One region of the Weizmannia sp. FSL K6-0777 genome, then DNA from elsewhere that is predicted to be linked to it. Evidence: predicted binding sites of a transcription regulator. Region 1 holds the regulator's gene; the other holds the start of a gene.
What was found. Region 1 encodes LexA, which represses DNA repair genes until DNA is damaged. Its sites were predicted from a motif close to CGAACATATGTTCG; they were not measured.
Positions count from the first base shown of each region.

Region 2: a site for LexA is predicted at 1,824-1,837, ahead of NST70_RS03525 (DNA repair exonuclease). Genes of this name have one in related genera too.

Region 1 is NZ_CP151971.1:1,763,585-1,767,799, reverse strand. It holds gene NST70_RS08260 (hypothetical protein) at 1-406, opposite strand, end outside; gene NST70_RS08255 (helix-turn-helix transcriptional regulator) at 403-627, opposite strand; gene lexA (transcriptional repressor LexA) at 1,896-2,516, opposite strand; gene NST70_RS08245 (LysM peptidoglycan-binding domain-containing protein) at 2,724-3,062, shown strand; gene NST70_RS08240 (recombinase family protein) at 3,059-3,712, shown strand; gene NST70_RS08235 (DUF896 domain-containing protein) at 3,804-4,037, shown strand; gene tkt (transketolase) at 4,156-4,215, shown strand, end outside.
Region 2 is NZ_CP151971.1:775,700-779,914, reverse strand. It holds gene NST70_RS03530 (AAA family ATPase) at 1-526, opposite strand, end outside; gene NST70_RS03525 (DNA repair exonuclease) at 523-1,797, opposite strand; gene NST70_RS03520 (helix-turn-helix transcriptional regulator) at 1,952-3,076, opposite strand; gene NST70_RS03515 (hypothetical protein) at 3,172-3,636, opposite strand; gene NST70_RS03510 (NADPH-dependent FMN reductase) at 3,841-4,215, opposite strand, start outside.

The DNA.
Region 1 (4,215 bases):
TGCCACCCAATTTTTTATATTCGTTAACAAATTTCATAAAGTCGTTACTTTCCAGTGCTGCTACTGTACTTTCGCCAATATTTTCATTAGTCTTGTTAGCTTCCTTTTTTGGAGTTGGTTCTTCAGCAGTTGTGGCAGTTGCTACCTTATCCTTGATTTGCTTTGAGGCCTCCTTTTTCTCGGCATTTTCTTTTGGAGCGGTCGAAACGTTTTTTACAGTTTTCTTATCGGTGGCTTTTTCCCCCGTATTGTTGCTTGGGATAGCAAGCCCCGCGATAAAAAACACAAGAGATATTAAAAATACTGTCAATCCGTGTTTTTTCTTTTTAGTAACCCGCCCCAAAATCATTAAAACGATACTGACTATTATGCCGGCGGTTCCAATTAGCCCCAGAAATGCACTCATTTGTTTTCCTCCTTTTTCCTATATATGTCCTCAAATTTTACGTTTAAGAGCTCGCAAAGTTTTAGGAGCTGCGGAACAGATGGATATGTTTTTCCCGTGCACCAATTAGATAAGGTATTTGCGGAAATCCCAAATTTATTACAAATATCTTTGCGATCGATTCCTGACTGCTTAATCCATGCTCCCAATAAAACTATAACATTATCATCCTTCAATCTCATCACCCATTGTATGTAATTCGATACAAGTTTATTATTTACCTTTACAAATTTCTTTCAGAAAATCATAAGTTATTTTGTATGGACAAGATATATTTCCACCTTCCCGATCGTTGCTTTATCAAATGCCGCTGGAGAAGGTAGTTCGGGAATATTCCAGATCCACGCGTAGCGATGCTTTGTGGGTCGTTTTGGAACTTCTTGATTTTAGCAACAAATTACTCCGTAATTTACAAAGGAGTGTTGCAGATGAAGGGAGGAGTGGGCGGGATCGCGACAAAAGCATACTTGGCAAAAAATGGTTTGTCAAATGATGACTCGGATTAAATAAAGGAGATTTTTTCGCTGATCGGGGTAAACGTCAAAGATGGCAAACAAACGTACACTACACAGCTAGTCAAAAAACGGGATTACGAATGGGGCACGGAATACCGGTGTCGGATACCATTGGCAGAAGTTTCGAGGACTATGTTGTCAAACAAAGAGCTTGGAAGCTGGTCTGGTGAGTCGTCGGATGAAACTGTAGATCAAAGATCTGAAAAACCTTAAATTAGACCGGGCAGTGATTAAACAGCTCAAAAGTATATTTGCGAAAAAAATGACCGCCAAAAAGGAAATCGGAATGTATTATGACGGTTTGCTAAAAATCCGGGTGTATAAGCAGCCGTTGTCACTCAAAATTCTATGGTCAACGGACTGTTTAAAACCGGGAACCTGGTCCGTGCTTATTGGTCAAAATCATGCCGAAAATTGTACCACGACTTCGACATGCGGAAACACCTTATTTTAGCCAGAACAACGGGTTTTGGAAAATCTGTCATCATGAAATCCCTCATCACAAGCCTAATTTTACAAAAACCGGATGATGTGGAGTTTTCGCTCATCGATCTCACAGGCGGGCCCGCATTCGCCAGGTTTAAGAACTGAGGGAAAGTCATTAATTTTGGGAGCAATAGCGAAGAAGTGGCTACCATATTGAATTGTTTTGAATTGATTTTCTTCTATTTTATATGTTCCGCACACAAGTCCACCAATGGGAACGCGACCAGTATATTGAAATGTATTAAGAAAGAAACCCCTTGAAGCGTAAGGCTTTGAGGGGTTTTTGTTTATCGGGCATTTTTGCGGCGAACGCCCAATGCCCATTAATTTCCCCGATTTTTCCTCCGAAAATAGATTGAATGCCCAGAAATCCGTGCCACAGGTATGTTTGCTATCAAACGCGCATATACTCTATTAAAAAAGAAGCAGCCGAAACTGCTTCTTTTTGATCAGTGCACCATTTGCCTGTACAGCCCGATGACAACGCCGAGAATGGTGACGTTTTTCAATATGATCGGTTCCATTGTCTGGTTTTCAGGCTGCAATCGGAAGTAGTCTTTTTCCTTGAAAAATCTTTTTACTGTCGCTTCATTTTCATCTGTCATAGCGACCACGATATCCCCGTTGTTTGCCGTCTGCTGGGAGCGGACAATCACATAATCGCCGTTTAAAATCCCGGCATCCACCATGCTGTCCCCTTCAATTTCCAGCATGTAGACGGACTCGTCAGACGGGACAAGATGTTCTGGAAGCGGAAAATACTCTTCAATATTTTCTACAGCTGTAATCGGTATGCCTGCTGTTACTTTTCCGACAATAGGCACATTGACAACATTTTGGGCTGGTATTTCTTCATCATGGTCCAAAATTTCAATCGCTCTCGGCTTTGTAGGGTCGCGCCTGATCAGCCCCTTGCTTTCAAGCCTTGCGAGATGGCCATGAACAGTTGAGCTGGAAGCAAGCCCGACTGCCTGGCCAATTTCCCGCACGGAAGGGGGATAACCTTTTGTTTTTACTTCATGCTTGATGAAATCAAGTATCGCCTGTTGCCGTTTTGATAGTTTTGCCATTCTATTCACCTCGTCACAGTTTTGTTTGGCACCCGCGCTGCGTATGGGGACGCTTACGGGAGGAATGCCATTATTTGCTATTATTATATCACATTGCAGCAGATAAAACAAACGTAAGTTCGAAAAAAATGTTGACGAAAAACAGGCGTTCGTTTTATAATAGAACTGGTGATTGGACGAACGAATATTCGCGGGAGGAAGATGGAGATGTCACGATTATGGAAAAAGTATAACTATGTTATGATTTTAGCAGGGCTTACGCTTGTTTTCGGATTTTTCATGATTGGAAGTCTGCGGGATCCATCCCCACACTATATCAAAATCAGCGTCACAGAGGGCGAGACGCTTTGGAACATCGCCGGACAGTATGCGGAAAAGGGCAAAATGTCGAGGGAAGCATTTATCAGCTGGGTTGAGCGTCATAATGATATTGACGGCAACATGATCAAAGCCGGCGAAAAAATTGTCATTCCGGTAGAAAAAAATGAATTCAGCGATGATAAAAGGGAACTTGCGATGAAATCACAACGGGAGACGAAAAAATGAAAGTTGTTTTATATTGCAGAGTAAGCACGGAAAAAGAAAGCCAGGAAACTTCCTTGGCGAGGCAGCGGGAAGAGCTGGTGAAGCTTTCGGATTCCCACGGTTTTCAAGTGTCCGGGGTGATCTGTGACCGGGCAAGCGGCTATGACCTGGACAGGCCCGGCATCCTTGATCTTCTTGATACGATTGAAAATGAAAAGATTGACGCCGTACTGGTGCAGGATGAAACACGGATCGGAAGAGGAAACGCAAAAATTGCATTGCTTCATTTTTTATATAAAAGAGGGGTTAAAGTATATTGTTATGCGCAAAACGGAGAATTGGAGCTTTCGGAATCCGATTCAATGGTACTGAAAATTGTCAGCATGGTTGAAGAGTATCAGCGAAAGCTGCATAACTTAAAAATTAAAAGGGGAATGGAGCGTGCAGTCAAAAACGGCTACCGCCCGGAAAAAAATTTAAAAGGGAAGCGGAATCCGGACGGCAGGGAGCGAAAGGAAGTGCCTGTTGAAGAAATTATCCGCCTGCGGGATAACGGCTTGACTTTTCAGGAAATTGCTGCGACAATGCGCGGTTTCGGCTACCAAGTTTCAAAAGCAACCGTCCACCGGCGTTACAGGGAATATATGGAGGAAACGGGGCATGATAAATAGTACCAAAACCGGTTTCACGGGTGCGCTTTCGTTGCAGACGAGTCCATATTTTAGTAAGATGGCATCAATCACGGATAAAAGGAGAGAAAATATGCTTTCAAAAGAAAAAATGGCAAGGATTAACGAATTGGCGAAAAAAGCGAAAACCGGTGCCCTGACAAGTGAAGAAGCAAAGGAACAGTCAAAATTGCGAAGCGAGTATTTGCAGGCGTTCCGCTCTTCATTCAGAAAAACGATTGAAAATGTCCGTGTGCTTGACCCGGCTGGCCAGGACGTTACCCCTGAAAAAATTAAGCAAATCCAAACAAAAAGAAAGCTGCACTAAAAAGGAAACCATTCTGCTTTTTTCTTACAAAATCCATACAAAATGGTAAAAGAGTTGTGTTATGGGTTTCACTTGCCTTAATATAGAGTTGTAACCCATGAAGAAAGGATGTTAACAGATGTTTGATAAAACGGACGAACTGGCAGTCACAACAATTCGAACTTTGTCCATTGACGCC
Region 2 (4,215 bases), 990 kb from region 1:
CGGTTTTTTTGTACAGTGCGCCTGCCTGTTTGTCAAAGTTCTCGAGAACCCGGCGCAGCACATTGATGCCCGAAGCGGCGGTGAAAAAACTTTCCCCGGCATTGCCCCCGCTTTCCAAAAGGCTTTCGCCGCCTTCACGAAGACGGACATGGTCAAGGGCAAACATATTTAAAAACTGGGATTCCGGCATATGGTTTAAAAAGGCCGCGACCGTATTTTCCGGGACCGGGTTGCCGTCCGGGTCAAGTGCCGTATTCTTTTTCCCTTTTCTGCGGGTAAACTGCAAGGCTTCCCCTTTTGTGTTGCGCAAAAGCCCTTCAATTCTTAATTTCGTATTGCCATGGAGGAAAGCGTCGTTCGTTTTTTGCGGAAATCCGTATAAAAAATGCGTAATCGAGCGGAGTGTTGTGCTTTTTCCGGCTTCGTTCGGCCCGAACAGCAGATGGAAGTTTTTCTCCGGATCAAAGGAAAGCATCTGGTCAGTAAAATGCCCGTAAGCAAGCAGGTTCAAATAATCAAATCTCATGCCTTTTCCGCCCCCGTTTCCGTTAAGGAATAAAGAATGAAGTCTTCCACATCTTTTATCCGCTTTTTGACGAGGCCCGGGTTGGAAAAATCAAACCCGTCTTCCCCTTCTTTCAGTTCATGCGGAATGGCCTGGCGGATATCGCTGAACTCATCCAGCAGCGCTTCAAGCATCTCTTCATTTTCGGCCGTGCTGCGGATAAATTTTAGCACCGTCCCGATTGGCGACTGTTCATCGGAAAAGGCATCGGCATCGTTCAGTCCTGTTGTTTTGATTTTTACTTTCTCCACCCAGATTTCACCGAAACCTGTCTCAAGCGCAATGGAACGCAGCTGGTTCAAGAGGAGGTCTTTTTTTGCAATCAGTTCCCTGTGCATTTTCGTTGCGCCGGCCAATTCAAAACGCACCGCCAAGTAACGCCCGTCTGCTTCCCCGTATGCCTTTTCAAGCGCACTGCGGGCCGCGTCCATGAGCCCGTCCATCGTTTCGATGTCGCCCATATCAACCGGGCATAATGTCCAGCGCAACACATCAAGCGGGATGGGTTCCATCTTTTCAATCGTATCGTCTTTTACTTCCACATAGGTGCAGCCCTTTTCTCCTGTCTCCCGGATATGCCGTCCCTGGATATTTCCCGGGAACAAAATCACCGGATCATGCGGATGGAGCAATTCCCGCATATGGATATGGCCGAGCGCCCAATAATCATACTGCTTCTCCATCATATCTTCTATCGTGCACGGCGCGTAATTTTCATGCCCTTCACGCCCCGTCGCGCTTGTATGTAAAATGCCGATATTGAAATAGCCTTCTTTTTTCGGCGGATAGTTCTTCACAAGATTTTCTTCCACTGCCCGTTGTGCAAAACCTTGCCCGTGAATGGCGACGCCAAGTGCATCAAGGGTAACCGTTTCCGGCGCTTTGACCGGAAATTCGTGCACATTGGCCGGCAGTTTCAGAGATTTCGTCATCAAATTGGCCGCATCATGGTTGCCGCGGATGAGGAAAACAGGAATGCCTTCTTTCTGCAGGCGCACCATCTGGCTTGTGAAAAATAGGCCGGTATTGTAATCTTTCCAGTTGCCGTCATACAAATCGCCGGCAATGATGAGAAAATGGACTTGCCGTTCAATCGCCGCATCCACCAAATTTTTAAATGCTTCACGGGTTGCACCGCGGATTTTTTCCACTGGTGCCCCCTCGTATTGCTCCAGGCCGGCCAAAGGGCTGTCCAAATGAATATCAGCCGCATGGATAAATGAAAAAGACAAGGCACTCCCTCCCAAATTTAAAAACGAGAACATTTATTTGCTATTTTTATTTTACATGGACAGGGAGGGAATGATCAAGAGAAAAATCGTTTATCTGAAAAATTTTTATATTTCGGCAATACTTTTTCAAGCCGCTGCAGTCGAAACAGAGAAGTTACGCCCGGCCGATTCCCAGTTTATATTGAATATCGTTCACCAGTTTTTGGTATCTTTTTTCTTCCCGGAGAGCTGCAAAAACGGGATTTTCCTTAATCAGTGAAAGGAAACTCGTTTTTATGCTTTCATCGTCACGCGGGCTGTTGGTACCAATCATTCCTATTTCTTCTATCCATTGCTCGACATCCGGAAAATAACGGTTTCCCCTCAGTTTAAAAGGAAATGGGATGCTGCAAACCGTTTCTGCATATTGTTCCAGGGCTTCAAGCGCTTTTTCTTTTTGCTGATGCTGGATAAACCCTTGCGCAGCCACAATATGGACCGTAAATGCAGCATTTGTGCCGATGCTTTTCAATTCATAATCGTCTATCAAGTGTTTTGCCATCCGGTACGTTCTTTCAAATCTTGCTGGTTCCTGCATCTCCCTGGCTAAGTTTTGGACCAACAGCTGTAAGGTACTCAAAATGTTTTGAAAAAGGAAAATTTGCCCTGTTCTGGCTGCCTGATCTTCCTCTCCTCTCATTTGATAGGCCTGGATGAGGAGCACATCTTCCCCCATATACGGAGCTAAACTGTTTTTTAACAGCAAAATAGTCTGGTCATAATGCCCCAGCGCAATTTCAGAAAGCGCCTCCAATATGTTTGCTGTTTTTAAATCGCCAATTTCCGTCCACTCTTCCTTTACCCTGCGGCACAAGTCAATGCAAAACGTATACACTTCTTGTTTTTGCTCTTCTGTTTTTGCCAAATTGGCGTAGTTCATTAAGAGTTGCGCGATGGAAAGCAAGAATGGAAAACAGGCGTAGTATTCTTTTACAAGTTGGTTGACCACTTCCATAGTTTCTTCAAACGGTTTCCGGGCAAATTCTGCCGACAGCCTGTGATAGATTTTTTTAATTTCCGCTTTTGAAAGTTGCGGCTTATAGCCCAGCAGTTCATCGACGGTAATATTAAAATAGGCTGCCAGCTTGGGGAGAATCACAATGTCCGGGTAACTTTGCCCTGTTTCCCATTTGGATACAGAGGCTTTTGAAACACCCATGTAATTTGCAAGCTGTTCTTGTGTAATGCCTTTTTCCTTTCGCTTGCGGATGATGCATTTGCCAATATGTAGTTCGTTCATCCTATTCACCTCTTCACGCCATTGTATTTCCCCGTTCCACCCCTGTCGATGGATTGTCTGTTAATTTTGATATAGATGGTTGAGTTTCACTTTTTTTAAAGGAAAGGTAAAAGTTTAATTAGCACTGTCATGAATAAAATGAATAAATGAATCACGAAAAACATGCAGAAAAAGTATTTCGGAATGATATATTTTTCTTTTAAAAAAAGACAGATCACCATGCCAGCAGGAAAAATAAACAGGCCCATTTTTTTGTCTACACTAAAGTCTGGGCGCAGATATCCGTTAAGATGAAAAGCCATATCTCTACCGATAAAAAAATAAAAAATAACTGATAGCAATAGGCTCAACATCAATAGTATAAATTGCCTTTTTTTCGTTAAAAAATATGGTAACATTCGGTGCCCTCCTTTCTCTATTAATAACTCCACATATTTACGTTGCATAAAACAGGGGAAAGTTTTGCCCGTTTCCCACTTGAATACAGAACCTTTTGGCTGTTCCGGTGTAATTTTCCTTTCGCTTGCGGTGATGCATTTGCCAATATTCAGTTCATTCATCCTGTTCACCTCTTAATGCCATTGTATTTCCTTGACTTATACCTGTCGATGGATTATCTGTTGACTTTGATGGAAAAAGTTAACCAACAGGAAACTTTATGGCATTAAAACTTCTCTTTTCGTAGCATTCTTTCGTTCGGCTAGAAAAGGGCGGACAGTTTTAGCTGTCCGCCCTTTTCTGAATCGTCCGGTACGTGCGCGGCTTTAATCGCGGGAGATGTACGCTGCTTCTTTTGCTTCTTTTATTTTTGCATACGTTTCCGTAAGCATGACGGTGTCCTCCACAAGCCGGCTGATGCGCAAGAGGACGTCTTCATTGACAATTTCTTTCTGGTAAAAATCTTTTTCCTCTATAAAAACATAAGACTGGACAATTTGTGCCCGCATGTAAGACAAAATCGGCTTGATCTGCTGCTCGGCAATCAAATAATGTTTCGGTGAGCCGGCCGTGACAATGATGCTTGCCACCTTATCCCGAAGTGATTTTTCGGGCAGCAGGTCAAACACATTTTTCAATGTCGCCGGAATCGATGCCTGGAAAACCGGCGTGCCGATGATAAGCGCATCCGCGTCCATGAC